Regions from separate parts of the Daquilactobacillus linshuiensis genome, predicted to be linked through region 2. Evidence: riboswitches for the same ligand, from Rfam matches in the RefSeq annotation. Region 2 holds a riboswitch; each other region holds the start of a gene.

Region 1 (5,003 bases), 100 kb from region 2:
ATGGTTTTAACATTTCAGATATTGAATACTTCTCTTTACTCCCAGCAGAAAAATCCTTTTTAGCAATTCCAGTTGAAATCACTAGCGCAAATTCTTTGTCTTGAAGTGGTTTGTTACCAGAAAAAGCAAAATCACCATCTAGCACTTCATCAATCCATCTTTTCAAATTTGCTGGAGCTGAATACCAATATAATGGAAACTGAAAAACTATTCTATCATTTTCCAATAATAATTGTCGATCTTGTTCTTTATCAAAGATTTCGTCAATAAAGTGATAAGTAACATTATGATTGTTTGGAAAGCTAGCCTTTAAAAAACTCTGTGTTGATGATTCTTTTATTTCTGGATGGCTTACAATAACTAAAGTTTTCATTTTATTTCCTTTTCTTTGGCGTTATCGAAAGTGATAGTTTAATTGTTTGTGCTACAGATTTTGATATTCCTAAATCCATTAGATCATTAAGCGGAGTTTCTTTTATTTTTTTAACCGAACCAAATTTTTTCAGTAATTTTGTTCTAGTTTTTGGTCCTACACCCTTAATACTTTCAAGTTGTGATGAAAGTGCGTTTTTACTCCTTGTTTGTCGATGAAACGTTATCGCAAACCTATGCACTTCATCTTGAATTCTTTGAAGTAGATAAAAACCTTGGCTTTTTACATCGAGATCCACTTCTATACCGTCTTCTCCAGTTATTAAATGAGAGGTATTATGTTTATTATTTTTTACCATGCCTGCTACAGGAATTTTTATTCCTAATTCATTTTCTAAAACGTCCATTGCCGCACGTAATTCAATAATTCCACCATCCATAAGTATTAAATCAGGCAGTGGTTTTTCTTCTTTTATCAGTCTTGAATATCTTCTATATATAACTTCACGAGTATTTGCAGCTTCGTCAGATCCTTTTTGATGTTCTACTTCGCCTTTTATTTTATATTTACGATACTCGGTTTTGTAGGGATGTCCATCCTTGAATACGACCATTGCTGAAACGGGACTAGTTCCTTGAATATGGGAATGGTCAAAAGCCTCAATAATATGTCCATATGGAAGGTTCAATGATTTAAATATTTCTTCTTGTGCTCCAAATGTCTTACGATTATCAAGTTCCATTAGTCGAAACTTTTCTTCTAATACTAGTTTAGAATTTTCATAAGCCATGTTTAACAAATCTCTTTTTTGCCCTCTTTGTGGTGTTCTAAAAGGTACCTGTAAAATATCTTCCATTACCGAAGAATCAATATCTTTGGGTATTAGGATTTCTTTAGGCAAAATATTATTTTTTCTATTATAAAACTGAAGTATAAAAGTCTGTAATTCTTCTTCCGGAGTATTAATACATGGAAATACTCTTTTTTCACGCTTCATTAATTTAGCTTGTCTAATAAAGAATACTTGAATTGAAATCCAGCCTTTATCTACATAAAAATTAAAAATATCTCTTGGTGTATTATCATTTGAAATGATCTTTTGTTTTTCAACTGTAGCTTCAATATAGTGAATTTGATCCCTTATTTCAGCAGCTCTTTCGAATTGCAAATTATCTGAAGCTTCTTGCATTTGTTGATTTAATTCTTTTTTTACTGATGAAACATTTCCATTTAAAAAGCTTACAATTTTTTCAATTTGTTTATCATATACCTCAACAGGAACTTCTTTAAAACATGCACCTAGACATTGTCCTAAATGATAATAAAGACATGGCCTATTCATAAATCCCTGACATCTTCTTAATGGATATACTTTTTGAAGAAAATGCAACGTTTCTTCAGCTGCATATACATTAGGATAAGGTCCAAAATAATAAGCACCATCTTTTTTTACTTGACCAGTTATCATCATTGTTGGATTACGTTCTTTTGTAATTTTTATATAAGGATAACCTGTTCCTTTTTTTAGTTTAATATTGAAGTATGGTTGATGTTTTTGAATTAGCGTAATTTCTAATAAGAATGCTTCTTTATCTGTTGATGTTATGATAGTTTCAAAATCAACTATTTCAGATACCAAACGTGCTGTTTTACCTTCATGAGCACTTTTAAAGTATGAACGAACTCTGTTTTTTAAATTTTTAGCTTTTCCAACATATATTATTTTTGAATTAATATCCTTCATTAAGTAGCATCCAGGTCTATCTGGTAATAATGCTAACTTACGTTCTAAATGTTCACTTGCCAAATTATTTCTCCTAAATGTAATATCTCTTTTTATAAATGAGATTCATTTATTTGCTTTAACCATTCTAGACTATTTTACAATAGTTTCAAGAATTGCGATTTAAAAAATAATTTAGTATTATTATGAAGAAAAGAGAGGATGATAATATGGGACTAACAGTTAAACAAGAAAATAACTTTGGGGAAATGTTTGATAAGTTTGCTTCATTACCAGATGATGTTAAAAAAAACATGGACAAAGTAAAAGAAACTGAAAAGAAAGTTAAAGATAACAAAAAAGAAGAAAAATAATTAAATTCATCGCATTTGGGGTGCTTAGGCTGAGATTATACCCATCGAACCTGATTCCAGTTAGAACTGGCGAAGGAAAATGTTTATTGACTATTGCTACCCTTTTGCGATTTTTTAGACAAAGGGGTATTTTTATGACTAAAAATTTTACCGAAATTGCTTATAACAAGTCTTTTGAGCCATGGCATAATAGTTTTACGCATCCATTTATCACTGAATTACAAAGTGGACGTTTGAATATGGATATATTTAAATACTACTTATTACAAGATCGTTATTATTTAGAACATTTTAATAAGCTTTATGAACTAATAGCTCAATCAACTGATAATAAAGAATTAAAGGACTCCTTAATTGCGAATTCTTTAGACCTTGGTGCAGGTGAACTAGCAATAAGAAATACTTTTTTCAAAGAGCTAAACATTACTTCTGAAGAAATAAAAAATACACCTATTACTCCTACTGCCTATAATTATGTATCTCACATGTATAGACAGCTTTACACAGGTAATGCAATCATTGCATCAGCAAGTATGCTACCTTGTGAATGGTTATATCAAGAAATAGGTGAATACTTGTCTGACAAGATGTCACCAGTTCCAATATATCAAAGCTGGATTGACAGCTATTCAACAAAAGAGGTAAAGGAAAATATAATTAAACAACGCAACTTATTAGATAGATTATATGAATCTGTTTCCGTTAAAGATCAAGAAAAAATGATTAATGCTTTTGTTATTAGTTCTCAAATGGAATATAGGTTTTGGGAAATGTCATACACAAAAGAAAAATGGTAAAAAAGAAATGTGAAATAAATATTAAATACTACAATTAGTAAGGATGTTTCAATTCAACACGTTCCATAAACCAGAAAATTTTGCTAAAAAAATAGCCTGTAATCATATATTCGTGATTACAGGCTATTCTTCCTTAATGCTTAATTGCTAAACGATTTCTGCCACAGTTCGTTTATTAAAATTTAAAGTTTAACTTGTTAATATTTCTAATATATACCATATACTCAACCAAAACTAACAAGCTAGCGCCTAAAAGTAACATCATAATGTCACCCTCCTGTTTGTATTAGATTGGATACTATTTCTCTTTCCATGGTTAATTTAACACCTTTTTTACACATTAGCAAATTAACTTTACTCTAATTTTAAACGCTGATTTACGGGGATTTATAATGACATTTTCTTTAAATATTAAAGTATACTTTTTATCTAATTACCATCACTGATATTGGTGAATATTTTGCCATATATGCTGCTTGACTACCAAAATATTTATTTATACCTTTTTTAGCTAAAGAACCGACTATTAAAACGTCAGGTTGTACCTTAGGTATTATTTCTTTAACAATTACTTCTCCAGCTTGGCCTTCTCCTATGACTGTTCTTACGTCTTTTACGCCAGCATTTTTAGCTTTTTTGACATATTCTTCCATATGTTTTTCTAATTCTTTTCTTTCACCATGGATGTAATCAACATCCATAACTTGATAAATATTCATTTCTCCATTTTCTAACACTGATGCGATTATTAATTCTGCATTATGTTCTTTAGCTTCTTTTATAGCGTGGTCAAAGGCTAATAGCGCATCTGAGGAATCATCAACACCAACTAATATTTTTTTAATCTCCATAACCATACCTCCACTATTTTATATTCATTTTCTCTTGATATCGTTTATTTCCTTTGTACAATTCAATAATTGTCCAAATCAATAATGCCAACACTGCAACAATCAAGGTATACGCAATTACATCTGCAGTCATTATTTGAGATTGTGTTGCATTATCACCATAAAATCCTTCAATTTGACCTGGTAAACCAATCATATTCAAATATGTTAATCCAATAACCGATATCCAGCCCAGTATTTTAATCCAAGTAGAATTCTTGAAACGCTCTCCCATCTCGACCTTACTATCTGTCATCATTAACAATGGCAGCATAGAAAAAGGTAATGCAAAAGCTAAGAAAACTTGAGAATTATTCATTAAATCATTCAATGCGCTATGTTCTTCTATTGCACTTTTTCCACTGGTCATCATTACACAAATAACGACAGGAATAACGGATATCAATCTTGTAATCAATCGACGAGCCCACAATGGCATTTTCATATGAACAAAACCTTCCATAATAACTTGACCAGTCAATGTACCAGTAATGGTTGAATTTTGTCCTGAAGCCAAAAGTGCTACTGCAAACAATGCAGATAAAACTCCTGACCTAGCAACACTAGCTAATACTTCATTACTCAATGTAGATGTATCAGATAATGCATGATACAAGCCAAAGAATGATGGATCTTTTACTGCTCCATTTTTAAACACTGCAACTCCCATAATCAGTAACAAAGCATTTACAAAAAATGCAGCTGTTAGTTGAATATTTGAATCCCAAGCAGAGAATCTAACAGTTTGTGCAACTGATTCTTCATCTTCGTGATCTATTTCTCTTGTTTGAGAAATTGCTGAATGTAAATAAAGATTATGTGGCATAACTGTTGCACCGATAATTC
Region 2 (5,003 bases):
TAAATATACATTTGAGTTTTATATTAAAATGCAGTAAAATTTCACTAAAATTAATATATAGGAAGAAAAAAATGGATAAAAAACCTAGTACACTAACAAAAATAACCAGAGTTTTCATCTGGTTAATGTTACTTTTAACAATTGTAGGAGTTGTTTTTGGTGCAGTCGCAGCATTAGTATAAGAAATTAAAAAAAAGAAGACGTGAATTTAAAATTGAACTGAACCCCAAATATTGGACGAAGTTTTAAGCTACTTTCTGGGATACAAACTTTCGGTACTCTACCGGACTTTTGTATCCCAGTTTTTGTTTTATTCTCACTTTATTATATTTCTCCATCCATGCTGCTACTTCTGAAACTAATTCTTCATAGGTATCAATCTCTTTTTGATGATATATATTAACTTTCAAAATATGAAAAAAACTCTCCATAGCTGCATTATCTAAACACGTTGCTTTTCTTGACATACTTTGAAATATTTTATTCTCTTTAAGTACTTTAACCCAACTTTTATGTTGATATTGAACCCCTTGATCTGAATGTACTGTAGTTCTGTAATCTAATCCTGCTGGTATTTTATTAATACCATCTTTTAAGGTGTTTACTGTAAATTCTACTGTCGGATGCTTACTTATATCCCAGCTCAATATTTCGTCTGAAAACAAATCATAAATACAAGTAAAATAAGCTCTTTGTTTGATACTTTCTTTTCCCCATCGTATTTCAGTGATATCTGTAGTTAATTTTTGATAAGGTCTATCAGTATTAAAACGACGATTAATTCTATTCTTAGCTATTTTACCCACTGTACCCTTGTAAGAATTATATTTCCGTGTTTTCTTGTTATAAGCTGTAGATAGTAAATTCATTTCAATCATTAATCTATAGACTTTTTTGTGATTAACTTTAAATCCTCGATTATGAAGCTCACCTGTTACTGGACGATATCCATAAGTATCATCACTTGTTTTAATATCTTTGATAGCTTCTTTTAATTCTTGATCACTATTATTGTTATCAAGCAGTCTTTTAGAGTTATATTCATAAGTACTTTTAGGCATGTCTATTACTTTAAGGATGTTCTTCAAAGAATATTTCTCTTGCCTTAGTTCATTTACTATTTGTGCTTTTTGCCATCTTGTTCCTGAACTAAGGCCTTTAGTTTTTTTAGATATTTATTTTCTATTTCCAAAAGCTCGTTTTTTTCTCTTAGTTTTTCTAATTCTGTTTTTTCTTTACCTTGTTTAGATTGTTTTTTAGAATTCATTATCTTTGTCCGCCCTTTATTACGGTACAATACTTCTATTCCTTCACAATCTAACTTATGTTGCCACTGCCAAATAGTTCCGGTATTGGATATATTAAAGTGAAGGGCTGTTTGTGGATAAGAAGCATTGTTTTGTTTCATCCATTTTAAAACATTCACTTTAAATGAGCCATCATAAGTTGAAATTGGTGATAATATATTCAACCCATCTAAACCAAACTTTTTATAACGGTCAATCCAGGTATATACTATAGAATCATTTGTTATATGATATTTCTTGATTAGATTTGAAACTCCTATTGAAGTATTGAGATATTCAGTAACAATCTTTAATTTTAATTCTTTAGAATATTTAACCATACAAAAACCCCCGATATTGGATTTGGCCCAATATCGGGGGTTCAGTTCAAATTCACATCTTCTTTTTTTTTAATTTTTTGGAATTATCAATGTTTTCATAGACCTTGATAATAATAAAAGTACAACTATTACTAATATTATATTGGCAATCGCACTTCCCCCATTAACTACTAGGGAGTATACCCATGGATTCATTCCTTTTGGAGCATATGAACCCCAATAATATCCACCCGCAATAAAATGAATAAAATATTTACTAACAATTCCTAATGATCCAAAAAGAATAGCTGATAACATAATACTTTTGTTACTTCTCAAATCACTTTGTATTTTTGTATACCCAGTTCCCGCAAGTCCTACTAAAGCAAATGCAATGAAATATTCTAAGAATCCTTGCAATGGATTAAGAACACTTCCATCTCCAATTCCTCTTAAGATAAGATCTAAAATTCCCCAAGTTAGTCCTGATAAAGTTGCTGGAACAATTCCTCTTCTAAAAGCAAAAATTATCAAAGGTACTAATCCATACGAAAATTCCACTGCGGAAATTCCTGTAGTATGTGGTAAATAGTTTAAAGCCATAGCAAATGCAGTTATAATTGCACCTTCTACTGTTACTTGTAAAGCATTTTTGTCCTTAGTTTTTTCCATAAAAAAACCCCTTTCATGATTAGTCATCACAAAAGGAGTTTCCTCCACACAAATCCCTACGCTTGTACTAACAAACAGGTTCTAAGGGTCTGACACTACATCACTCTCAGCCAAATGGCTCCCCTTTGTGAGACTATTGATTTATTACATAAAAATATAAGATAATAAGAAAAAAAAAGCAAGTCATTATACTTACTCAATATCCTCTTCGAAATTCTATTATCTTGTCCGTTACCCAAGAAATTGGTAGTAATAAAATGATGAAAGTAACCAAATTAAATATTACTGTTGGAGCAATTGTATAGGTAATAAAATCTGCAAAGCTTAAGCTTACAGTTTTAAATATTAATCCTAGTAAATAAACAATTACATGAATACCGATTAAAGACAATAAGTACAAAGACACCTCAATTATAAAATTATCTGCTAATATATCTTTCAATATATAAATAAGAGCAACAAATAATGGTAGTAAAACAACATAAATGCCAAAAATATTCATATAAAATATGTCATAAAACAATCCAAAAATAGCCGCATAAATAACTATTTCTTTAGACATAGTAAATTTAAATGCGAATATTATAAGCATCATTAACATAAACTGAGGTAACCCATTATTACTTTTGTCATTTAAAAAATCAAGATTATATTTGACTACACCATCTAAACAAAAGCCAAGTAATAAAAGTAAAAAAGGAGCAATTAATTTAAGAATTTCACTAAATCTTTTCATTAATTATCACCTACACTTCTATTAATAACAGTGACAACAGTAAATTTAGTTAAATCCGTTGCAGGCTTTACATAAATTACATTAGATAACCCATAATCATCCTTTTTAACATTAGCAACTGTTCCAATAAATAGACCCTTAGGAGTTATACCTCCTAGTCCTGAAGTAACAATTTTTTGTCCTGGCTTTACATCTTTTATAGAGTTAACTTGTCCTAATTCTAACAAGTTAGAATTGGAATCATATTTGGTAATAATTCCGTTAATATTAAGCGTATCTGATAAAACTTCAGCAGCAAATTTATTACTTGAAGAGTTTTCTGAAGAAATAAGTTCAACTTTAGAATTAGTTTTATTTACATCCGCAATTCTACCAATCAATCCTGAACCAGACATAACCGGCATGTTCTTTTTAATGCCCTGATTTGATCCTCGATTAATTACTAAATACTCTTGCCAATCACTAGGAGATCTACTAATAACAGAAGCATTAATTTTTGAATAGTCTGTTAACGTATTATAAAGCTTTAATTGCTTTTTCAAATCCTTATTTTCGTTTTTAACAGTGTCTAAACTAACTTGAGTTTGTTTATATTCCTGCAACTTAGCTTTTAATTTTTTATTTTCAGAATAAGTATTTAACAAATCAGAGGCATTTGATCCAAAATTTCTAATTGCATTAAACGGAGCTGAAACTGTTCTACTCAATAAGCCAATAGTATCATTACCAGCTTGTTGGAAAAATGGAGAATCATTTTTACCATCACGGATATTAAGTGATACTGCAATTAATCCAAAAGTCAAAATAACAGATATCATCAATATAATCAATTTTTTATTTGAGAAAAACTTATTCATTCTATACTCCTAATAATTGAAATAAAAAAGCAGGTTCTATTATAACCCGCTGCTTTTTTAGTGGCGTCTTATTACATCGATATTCTTTAATGATTCACCAGTTCCAATAGCAACACATTCAAGAGGATCTTGTGCAATAAATACAGGAACACTCGTCTCATCAGAAATCACTTCCGCTAAGTTGCCTAGTAAAGCTCCACCACCTGTTAAAACAATACCATGATCAATAATATCAGCAGCAATTTCTGGAGAAGTTTCTTCTAGTGTTTCCTTAACGGCATTAATAATTTCAGCAACATCTTCGTGAATAGCACGAGCCGCATCTACCGATGTTAATTCAATTGTTTTTGGTAATCCAGTCATTAAATCACGACCTCTGATTGAAATAGACTGTGCTTGATCAGCTCTTTCAACAGATGCTGATCCAATTTCCATTTTGATTTGTTCTGCAGTTCTTTCACCAATTAGTAAACTAAATTGTTGTCTTACATATGCAGTAATAGAATCATCAAATTTATCTCCGGCTACTCTAATTGAACGTGATGAAACAATACCACCAAGAGCAATTGTAGCAACATCAGTTGTTCCACCACCAATATCAACAACCATACTACCAGTTGGATCCATAACAGGTAGACCGGCACCAATAGCTGCAGCAAATGGTTCTTCAATAACGTAAGCTTCTTTTGCACCTGCCTGTTGAGTTGCTTCAACAACAGCACGTTTTTCAACTTCTGTCACACCACTTGGTACACAAACCATAACTAGTGGTTTGCTTGATCCAATAGTTTTCTCAAGAAAATATTTCATCATTGCTGCAGTTGTATCGTAATCAGCAATAACTCCATCTTTCATTGGGCGAATAGCAACGATGTTCCCCGGTGTTCTACCGATCATTTCACGGGCTTCAGAACCAACAGCAACAGTTTCTCCAGTAACAGTGTTTTTTGCTACAACTGATGGTTCATTCAATACAATTCCTTTGCCGTCTATATAAACTAATGTATTTGCAGTTCCTAAATCTATCCCTACGTTTCTAGTACCTATTCCAAACAAAATAATCGCTCCTTGAGTAACATAATAAGTTAGAAAGATTATATCATAAAACTGTTAAAAATTTATCAAATATTTG
Region 3 (5,003 bases), 650 kb from region 2:
ATCCTGCCTTTTCTGATCCCACTGGGCAAATGATAGTTAATTTAGCATCTATGTGGCCTTATGAACAAAATACTGATCCTTTTAAAATATTTCCCAGTTCTGAAAAAAGAGTTAAATTTATTACTGATACACCCAAAAGTGAAATTGAAAAAAAATTATCAACTAATTTATTAAAACAATTATTAGATACAACTTGGACTAACAATTTAGATACTGTTACTGAAGATGGCACGAAAATAAATGGTTTGAATGATTTAACTCAATTCAAAGATAATAATATTACCAAGTATCAAAGTAAAAATACTGTACCTGGACGAAGTGTAGAGCAGGATATACAGGATGTCAGTGATTATTATCGAAATTTAACAGATAATAATGGATTTTGGTCGAGTGATAATAGAATCATTACAGATGGTCAATCAAATCCTCAATATATTGCTGAGCCTGATAAGTCCGTTGCAGTAGTTACAAATATAATTAATGCTAACGATGTTGGTAAATCAATAGAAAATAAAAATAGTAAACCTGTAGTCGCTGTGAATGTTGATATGAAAAAAATTTTTGATGCGGCAAAAAAAGCAGGTAATAACGGAAAACCAGCGGGAATTCGAATTTTATTTAATTTTTCCAAAAGTTATTATAATGATGAAAATCACTTAGATTCATCTACAATTCCTTATATTATATTAAACTATACTAATTTTACACATGATAATGTTCCTTATCAGTTCACTTGGGGTACAAACGATTCATTTGGAACTGGTAAAGTTAAAGATGGTAAAGTTATTGACGAAAAATTTATGAATGAAGCTCTGGGTGTTGCAAAAGGTGATTGGAATAATTCAAAGGTTCTTTGGATGGGATCTCAAATTTTAAATAATTTTAACGATATGTATGATCTAGATAATTATCCCGAAGATTTAAGTAGTGACAAAAGAGATATGGCAGGAATAGGCAAAAAGTCTGCTGTCTATTTAAACGAAATGTCAAATGTAATGTATGGGACTATGCTTATTCCTCATGGCTCTTTTTATGCGGGAAATTCAAGTAGTGGTTTATATATCGGAGGTGTTATTGCAGCTAATAATATAACCATTGAAGGATATGGTGCTCCAATTTCTCCCAATCACAATGATGGAGCTTTTGGTGTTTTTGGTAGAAAACATGGAAATGGGCAGTCTGATTTCCCTGACTTAAATAATCCTAATAATCCCCCTGAAACTAAATCGTATATTTCAGATATCACTTTAAGTAATGGCGATAAAAAGCAAACTATTGCAGAAAATAATGGAACGGCAAGCTTTGATTACGTTAATGGTGACTTAAAGGAACTGCCTAATTCGGGTGTTAAGGCAAGTATAAGTGTAAAAAAACCATTAGAAAAATATGGAATTTATTATAAATTAAAATCTGAAAACACTTGGAATCGTCTAGGAAATGGTGCTGTTGAGGGCTTGAGTGACGTATCAATTAATGACTTGGAGTCACTTATTAGTGAAGAAAGATCATTTAATCGAGGAAATGTTCAAAACAAGATTCAAACTAATGAAAAAAATATGATGGGATATTCTATAACTCGAAATAATAATATTGAATTTGCTATTTCAAAAAATTATGATGCAAAACAAGTCTATGATTCTGATTTTAATTATGAATCAAAGTTTTCAATTAATTTAAATATTAATGGAACGATAGAAGTTGTTGTTCCTCAAACGTTTAATATGGGCACTGAAATTATTGGAAGCAAAAAGAATACTGTAAATAAGATTGGTGTTAATGAGGTTAAAACTCCTTATAAAAAAGTTTCACCTCAGTCAATTAATGATGTTCCGATTATAAATATTTATAATCCAATGAAATTTAACTTTCAATTAAGCTTAAAAAGATTGGAGTTAGCTCAAGGTAATCCCTTCACTGAGTCTGATGGATTTATGTATCAAATAGGAAAAGGTGATCCTAACGATAAAGATTATAAACCGGTTAACGACGGAAGTTCTAACTTAATAGATATTTTGAAAAGAAACGATGGTTCAAGTGGTCCTATTGATCCTGTAGATCCAGTCAAGCCAAGTTCAAAATCTTTGAAAACTATTACTGATTTGTTACAGAGTAAGATAGTCTATTTTATGATTCCTTATAGTACAAACTATAAAGTTCAAAAATATAATGCGGATTTAGTTTGGGATTTAAAATTAAATGATCAATAAAATTTGACGATTTATTTAGTATTAATTATACTCAAGATATAAAATTATATATGAACAGGGGAGCTTGTAGTGGCAGGCTGAGAGGAAGTTATTAACTTCGACCCTTTAACCTGATTTGGGTAATACTAACGTAGGTAAGTCTTAAGATATTGTTTAAAAACAAGTCTATCCAAATATGGGTAGGCTTGTTTTTTGTCTAATTCTGGTTCGTTCATAGGAAAAAGGAGGATTTTTTTTAAAATCGCATCATTTAATTAAAGAAGGGAACAAGAATAATGAAAGAATATCTAGAAAATTTAAGAAAAAACAACCCACTAATTCATAATATTACCAATTATGTGACTGTTAATGACTGTGCAAATATATTGTTAGCAGCAGGAGCTTCTCCTGTAATGGCAGATGATGCAAATGAAGTTGAAGAGATAGTTAAAATTAGTGACGGTTTAAATATTAATATTGGTACTCTTAATAAGAATACAGAAAAAGCCATGCTAAAAGCTGGTAAAGAAGCAAATAGACTCAACAAGCCGGTTGAGTTAGATCCAGTTGGTGTAGGTGCATCAAGTATGCGAAAAGATTTTATAAATAAGCTTTTAAATGAAGTAAAGTTCACCGTAATTAAAGGGAATTTATCTGAAATTAAAGTAATGGCGAAGGGAATAGGAAGTTCTCATGGCGTAGATGCAAGTAAAGAAGATGTGGTTACAAAAGATAATATTGAATCAATTATTGACTATGCTCAAGAATTTAGTAAGAAAACTGGGGCAATTATAGTTATAACAGGTGCTACTGATATAGTTGCTAATAGTGATTATGCAGTTGCTATTAAAAATGGTGTTTCAACAATGGCAAAGATTACAGGTACAGGATGCATGTTAAGTGCTTTAATAACTGGATATATATCAGTTAATCAGGATAATATTTTTGATTCAGTTGTAACAGCTGTCAGTATGATGGGGTTAGCTGGAGAGTTTGCTGAAGAAAAAAGAATTGAAACTAATTCAGGAAATTCAACTTTTAGAAATTACTTAATCGATGCAATAAGTAAGATGGATGAAGAAGACCTGGAAAAAGGTGCAAATTATGAAGTTCACAGCAAATAGTTTAAATTTGTATGCGGTAACAGATAGAACATGGTTGAATGGAAGAACGTTAGGCCAATGTGTTGAACAGGCGATCATTGGAGGAGCAACTATAATTCAATTACGCGAAAAAAAGCTAAAAATTGAGGAATTTGTAAATTTAGCAAAACAAATTAAAGAAATATGTCAAAAATATAACGTTCCATTTTTGATAGATGATAATTTAGACGTAGCTAAATTGGTTGATGCTGATGGAATACATATTGGACAAAATGATATAAGCTTGTTAGATGCAAAAAAAGGTTGGGGAAATAACGATAAAATTTTTGGTGTATCTGTTCAAACAGCTGAACAGGCTAAAAAAGCGCAAATACAAGGAGCAGATTATCTAGGAGTGGGTGCAATTTTTCCAACTGATACTAAAAATGATGCCAGTGAAGTTTCTATTGAAGAGTTAAAAGAAATAGTTCAGACTGTTAATATTCCTGTATGTGCAATTGGGGGTATCCATAAAAATAATATTAGTCGGTTATACTCTACTGGAATTGATGGAATTGCTCTTGTTTCAGAAATTTTTAATAGTGAGAATATAATTGAAAATACTAAAAGTATTGCTGAACTTGTTAAACCGTTTGGAAGTGAGGATAGGTAAAATAATGGAGAAAATTTTGACAATAGCTGGTTCAGATTCTTCTGGCGGTGCTGGTATTCAAGCAGATTTAAAAACTATGGCAGCACATAAAAAATATGGGATGAGTGTAATAACAGCTATTACTGCGCAAAACACACAACAAGTCTTTTCTGTTATGGAAGTTACAGCTGGCATTGTTGGACAACAGTTGGATGCAGTTTTCACAGATATTAGACCTGATGCAGTAAAAATTGGAATGGTTTCAAACGGGGAGATAGTAAATATAATTGCTGAAAAACTAAGACAATATAAAGTGAAAAATATTGTTGTAGATCCTGTCATGGTTGCTACTAGTGGCAGTGAATTAATAAATAGATCAGCTATTGAAACGTTGAAAACGAAATTATTTCCACTTGCAACAGTAATAACTCCTAATATTTTTGAAGCAGAAGTTTTAGGTAAAAGTAAGATTAAATCTGATAATGATATGGAAAAAATTGCAAAAAAAATTGGAGATATGTACCAATGTTCTGTATTAATAAAAGGTGGACATTTTGGTGATGATGCAAATGATTACTTGTATAGTAGAAATAATCAAAGCGGATGGATTAATGGTAAGAGGATAGATAATCCGAATACACATGGTACAGGATGTACATTATCATCTGCCATAGCTTGCAGATTATCTGAAGATTACTCGTTATATAGATCAGTAGAACTAGCTAAAAATTATCTTTCTGGGGCATTGGAAGCAAATCTGAATCTAGGAAAAGGTTCAGGTCCAATAAATCATTTATATAATATTTAATAATAAAAAGATCATGCATATTATTATGTATGATTTTTTTAATGACCGCTCGTTGCTTTAATACCTATTATTCCAATTAATAAAAAGACAATAAATATCCATGTTAAAAAAGAGATGTTCTCTTTGAATAAAATCATTCCAGCAAGAATAGATCCAAAAGCTCCAACTCCCGTCCATATTGGGTAAGCTAAACTTAGCGGAAGAGTTTTAGATGCTTTAATAAGAAAATAAAAACTTACTATCATTCCTATTACTGTAAAAATAGAAAAGTTTAA
Region 4 (5,003 bases), 220 kb from region 2:
GTGGAATTCGCCATCGTCGTGGATTACCCGTTCGTGGACAAAATACAAAAAACAATGCACGTACTCGCAAAGGTAAAAAAGTTACTATTGCAGGTAAGAAGAAAGACTAATAAGGAGGTAGGTTCATGGCAGTCAATAAAGGTCGTAAACGTCGTGTAAAGAAACATATTGAATCTGGCGTTGCTCATATTCATTCAACATTTAACAATACACTAGTAATGATTACTGACGTTAATGGTAACGCCGTTGCTTGGTCATCAGCTGGTGCCTTAGGTTTTAAGGGAAGTCGTAAGTCTACTCCTTTTGCCGCACAAATGGCTGGTGAAGCAGCAGCAAAAGAAGCAATGGAACATGGTATGAAAACCGTAGAAGTTGCAGTTAAAGGTCCAGGTTCTGGACGTGAGGCAGCAATTCGTTCTTTACAAGCTACAGGTCTTGACGTTACAGCAATTCGTGATGTTACACCAGTTCCTCATAATGGTTCTCGTCCACCAAAACGTCGTCGTGTATAGTAAGTTCTTTGAAACTAGCGCAATAGATGAAAGGGGCAGAACTGAATGATTGAATTCGAAAAACCAAGTATCATAAAAGTTGAAGAAAAAAATGATTACGGTAAGTATGTAATTGAACCTCTTGAAAGAGGTTATGGTACTACTTTAGGTAACTCACTAAGACGTGTATTACTTGCTTCTTTACCTGGTACAGCAGTTTCTGATGTACAAATTGATGGAGTTCTTCATGAATTTTCAACAATTGATGGTGTTATTGAAGACGTAACTCAAATTATCTTGAATATTAAGAAACTTTCTTTAAAACTTCACGGAGATGAAAAGAAAGTTGAAATTAATGTTAAGGGACCTGCTCAAGTAACAGCTGCTGATATAGTTGCAGATGACGATTTAGAAATTCTAGATCCTACTCAATATATCTGTACTGTTGCTGAAGGTGGCGAACTTAATATGCAAATGACAGTTAAAACTGGTCGCGGATATACACCAGCTGACCAAAACAAAACAGATGCAACACCAATTGGTGTTTTGCCCGTTGATTCGATTTTTACACCTGTTTCAAAAGTTAATTACCAGGTCGAGAGTGCTCGTGTTGGTAAAAGAAGTGATTTTGATAAATTAACTTTAGACGTTTGGACAAATGGATCAATTAACCCCAAAGAAGCAATTAGCTTGGCAGCTAAAGTTCTTACAGAACATTTGAATAGTTTTGTAAACTTAACTGAAGAAGCTATGAACGCTGAAATGATGGTTGAAAAAGAGGAAACTCAAAAAGAAAAGAAACTTGAAATGACTATTGAAGAACTTGATTTATCAGTTCGTTCATACAACTGTTTGAAACGTGCAGGTATTAATACTGTTCAAGAACTTACAGATAAGAGTGAACCTGATATGATGAAAGTTCGTAATCTAGGACGTAAGTCATTAGAAGAAGTCAAAGTTAAGTTAAACAATCTAGGTTTATCACTTAGACAAGACGATTAATAGACAAGGAGGGCACTAAAATGGGCTACCGTAAACTAGGACGTTCAACAGATCAAAGATTAGCTATGCTTCGTGATTTAACTACTGATTTGATTATTAATGAACGTATCGTTACTACTGAAACTCGTGCTAAAGAAGTTCGTCGTACAGCTGAGAAAATGATTACACTTGGTAAAAAGGGTGATTTACAAGCTCGTCGTCAAGCTGCAAAGTTTATTAGAGATGAAGTTGCTAACATTAGTGAACAAGATGATGCAGTTGTTGTTCAGTCTGCTCTTCAAAAACTATTCAGTGATGTTGCACCTCGTTACAAAGATAGACAAGGTGGATACACAAGAATAATGAAGACAGCACCACGTCGTGGAGATGCTGCACCTATGGCAATAATTGAACTAGTTTAATTATTACATCAATCTATTTAAAAACAGTCATTCGTGATTTTAGTGAGCGTTATGATGTTGGGTATATTCCAAGTCTAGCTCTAAGATTTCCCTAATCGGGAGACACTAATTTTATCGAATGATTTTTTTATATACTTATAAATTATTGTGTTATTATATTGTTAATTAAATAAATCTGGGGTGCAATTTGCTGAGATTATACCCATTGAACCTGATACAGTTAATGCTGAAACGGGGAGATAGTAGTTGTAAGTATTAGTGGACCTCTTTGTTTAATATTACAAAGGGGCCTTTATTTTTAAATAAGGTATGTAAATATGACAAATCCAATTATTGAAATTAGTAAATTAAATTACAAATATGATGAATCCACTGAAAATGTATTGTCAGACATTAATCTAAGAATTAAAGAAAAGTCATGGACTGCTATTGTTGGACAAAATGGTAGTGGTAAAAGTACGTTGACTAAGTTATTAAATGGTATTTTACAAACCGATTCTGGAACTATAAAAATTGATAATATCAAATTAACTAATGAAACTATTTGGGACATACGTTCTAAAATGGGAATTGTTTTTCAAAATCCTGATAATCAGTTTGTTGGTGCAACGGTAGAAGATGATGTTGCCTTTGGTTTAGAGAATCAAAGTGTTCCTCAATCAGAGATGAAAAGTAAAGTGATGGATGCTTTAGACAAAGTTCAAATGACTGATTTTGCAAATAGAGATCCACAAAGTCTTTCAGGTGGACAAAAGCAGCGTGTTGCTATTGCTGGAATTATTGCACTAGAACCAAAGATAATTATTTTGGATGAAGCTACTAGTATGCTTGACCCAAGTGGACGATACGAGATAATTGATATCATAAAAAAATTAAAAGATGAGCTTGATTTAACTGTATTGTCAATAACACATGATGTTGAAGAAGTAACTGTTGCCGATGATGTTCTTGTTTTAAGTAAAGGAAAAATTTTAAAGCAGGATAAACCAGAAAATATTTTTACTGATGAAAAATTATTAAAGCAAGCAGGACTAGAGTTACCATTTGTTCAAAAAGTACAGCAGCGTCTTATATCAAGAGGTATTAATATTTCAAACGACTGGATGAACGAAGAAAGATTGGTGAATGAAATTTGGAAATATCATTTGAACAAGTAGAATATATATATCAGCCAGATACTCCTATGGAAAATTTAGGGTTAGAAGATATTAATGCAACAATTAAAAATAATAGTTTTACTGCATTGGTCGGTCATACAGGAAGCGGAAAATCTACTTTTGTACAGCATATAAATGCTCTATTAAAACCAACTAAGGGAAAAATTGTTGTTGGAAATAAAGTAATAACGCCAGATACAAATAATAAAGATTTAAAGTCATTGAGAAAAGAAGTAGGTATGGTTTTTCAATTTCCCGAGAGTCAATTGTTTGAAGAAACCGTTGAAAAGGATATCATGTTTGGTCCGATGAATTTTGGTATAGAAGAAAAAGATGCTAAGATTCTTGCAAAAGAATCACTATTAAAAGTTGGATTAAGTGAAGAATATCTTCAAAAATCTCCTTTCGATTTATCAGGGGGTCAGATGAGAAGGGTTGCAATTGCAGGAGTATTAGCAAGTAACCCTGATACGTTAATTCTTGATGAACCTACAGCCGGTTTAGACCCAGAAGGACGTTTAGAAATGATGACTTTATTTTATAATTTACATAAAGAAGGTAAGACTATTATATTAGTCACTCATCAAATGGAAGATGTCGTTAATTATTCAGATGATGTAATTGTGTTTAATCATGGAAAAATCGTTAAACATGATACTCCAGATAAAATTTTTGAAAACGAAATTTGGGTAAAAAATAACAATCTTGAACTCCCAAGAAGTGTTGAATTTATGAATCGTTTAAAGAGTAAAGGGATGAATAGTACTGATAATCCGTTAGTGATTTCAGATTTAATTGATGTAATTAGTAATGATATTTAAGGGGAATTAATTTTGAATAAATTAATTGTAGGTCGTTATATACCTGGTGATTCGATAATTCATAATTTGGATCCACGAGCAAAGTTTATTGGAACTTTTTATTTTATTGGAATTATATTTTTAGCGAATAGCTGGTACACATATTTGCCATTATTTTTGTTTGTTTTTTTTGCTTTAAAATTGTCAGAAATAAAATTGTCTTTCTTTTTCAAAGGATTAAGACCACTAATGTGGCTAATTTTATTTACTGTGCTTTTGCAAGTATTTTTTACTCCGGGTGAAAAGCAATTATGGCAATGGTGGATTTTTTCATTATCTTGGCAATCTATATTAAATGGTACATATATATTTATGAGATTTTTACTGATAGTTTTCTTTTCAACACTTTTAACGTTAACAACTACTCCAGTTGAATTATCGGATGCAATCGAAGCGGTAATGAAGCCACTGAAGTATATTAAATTTCCAGTTACTCAAGTTGCTTTAATGTTATCTATTGCGTTAAGATTTGTGCCTCAACTAATGGATCAAACTACTAAAATTATGAATGCACAAAGAGCGCGTGGCGTAGATTTTGGTACAGGATCAATAATGCAAAGAATTAAAAGCTTTATTCCATTACTAATCCCACTTTTTGTAAGTAGTTTTTCAATTGCTTATGATTTAGCAATAGCTATGGAATCCAGAGGATATCAGGGTGGTGAGAATAGAACAAGATACAGAGAACTTATTTGGGAAAAAAATGACACAAAAATGATTGTAGCGTTTATCGCTATAACGCTATTACTTTTATATTTAAGGTTTGGTTTGTAGTGAATGAGTAATTATAAGTTAACGTTGAGCTATGATGGTACTAATTATCATGGATTTCAACGCCAAAATGAATTAAGAACAGTACAAGGTATTATTGAAAAAGCATTAAAAAAAATGACAAAAGGAAAAAGTATAGATGTAATTGGCTCTGGAAGAACTGATGCAGGAGTACATGCATTAGGGCAAGTTATTAATTTTAATTACCCAGGAAATATTCCAGCATTAAATATGCAAAAAGCATTAAATAGTTTAATGCCATTGGATATATTATTTACTGATTGCGAGATCATAGATGATAATTTTCATGCAAGATTTTCT

The links. Region 2 has a riboswitch for thiamine pyrophosphate ahead of thiT (energy-coupled thiamine transporter ThiT). Riboswitches for the same ligand answer to the same signal wherever they lie in the genome.
Region 1: it holds a riboswitch for thiamine pyrophosphate, as region 2 does, so the genes downstream of both, tenA (thiaminase II) here and thiT (energy-coupled thiamine transporter ThiT) in region 2, are expected to answer to the same signal.
Region 3: it holds a riboswitch for thiamine pyrophosphate, as region 2 does, so the genes downstream of both, thiM (hydroxyethylthiazole kinase) here and thiT (energy-coupled thiamine transporter ThiT) in region 2, are expected to answer to the same signal.
Region 4: it holds a riboswitch for thiamine pyrophosphate, as region 2 does, so the genes downstream of both, ACUV9F_RS05925 (energy-coupling factor ABC transporter ATP-binding protein) here and thiT (energy-coupled thiamine transporter ThiT) in region 2, are expected to answer to the same signal.

The regions. Positions count from the first base shown of each region.
Region 1 is NZ_CM128255.1:758,360-763,362, forward strand. Features, by position in the region: gene ACUV9F_RS03985 (NAD(P)H-dependent oxidoreductase) at 1-373, opposite strand, end outside; gene uvrC (excinuclease ABC subunit UvrC) at 375-2,180, opposite strand; gene ACUV9F_RS03995 (SPJ_0845 family protein) at 2,303-2,470, shown strand; TPP riboswitch at 2,477-2,565, shown strand; gene tenA (thiaminase II) at 2,605-3,267, shown strand; gene ACUV9F_RS04005 (universal stress protein) at 3,693-4,124, opposite strand; gene ACUV9F_RS04010 (Nramp family divalent metal transporter) at 4,132-5,003, opposite strand, start outside.
Region 2 is NZ_CM128255.1:861,830-866,832, forward strand. Features, by position in the region: gene ACUV9F_RS04480 (DUF4044 domain-containing protein) at 72-182, shown strand; one part of gene ACUV9F_RS04485 (IS3 family transposase) at 246-1,156, opposite strand; one part of gene ACUV9F_RS04485 (IS3 family transposase) at 1,156-1,627, opposite strand; gene thiT (energy-coupled thiamine transporter ThiT) at 1,697-2,278, opposite strand; TPP riboswitch at 2,314-2,413, opposite strand; gene mreD (rod shape-determining protein MreD) at 2,475-3,014, opposite strand; gene mreC (rod shape-determining protein MreC) at 3,014-3,871, opposite strand; gene ACUV9F_RS04505 (rod shape-determining protein) at 3,929-4,927, opposite strand.
Region 3 is NZ_CM128255.1:208,269-213,271, forward strand. Features, by position in the region: gene ACUV9F_RS01105 (hypothetical protein) at 1-2,207, shown strand, start outside; TPP riboswitch at 2,254-2,361, shown strand; gene thiM (hydroxyethylthiazole kinase) at 2,483-3,310, shown strand; gene thiE (thiamine phosphate synthase) at 3,291-3,941, shown strand; gene thiD (bifunctional hydroxymethylpyrimidine kinase/phosphomethylpyrimidine kinase) at 3,958-4,728, shown strand; gene ACUV9F_RS01125 (DMT family transporter) at 4,767-5,003, opposite strand, start outside.
Region 4 is NZ_CM128255.1:1,083,525-1,088,527, reverse strand. Features, by position in the region: gene rpsM (30S ribosomal protein S13) at 1-110, shown strand, start outside; gene rpsK (30S ribosomal protein S11) at 126-512, shown strand; gene ACUV9F_RS05935 (DNA-directed RNA polymerase subunit alpha) at 558-1,493, shown strand; gene rplQ (50S ribosomal protein L17) at 1,514-1,894, shown strand; TPP riboswitch at 2,061-2,149, shown strand; gene ACUV9F_RS05925 (energy-coupling factor ABC transporter ATP-binding protein) at 2,212-3,051, shown strand; gene ACUV9F_RS05920 (energy-coupling factor ABC transporter ATP-binding protein) at 3,027-3,872, shown strand; gene ACUV9F_RS05915 (energy-coupling factor transporter transmembrane component T family protein) at 3,882-4,685, shown strand; gene truA (tRNA pseudouridine(38-40) synthase TruA) at 4,689-5,003, shown strand, end outside.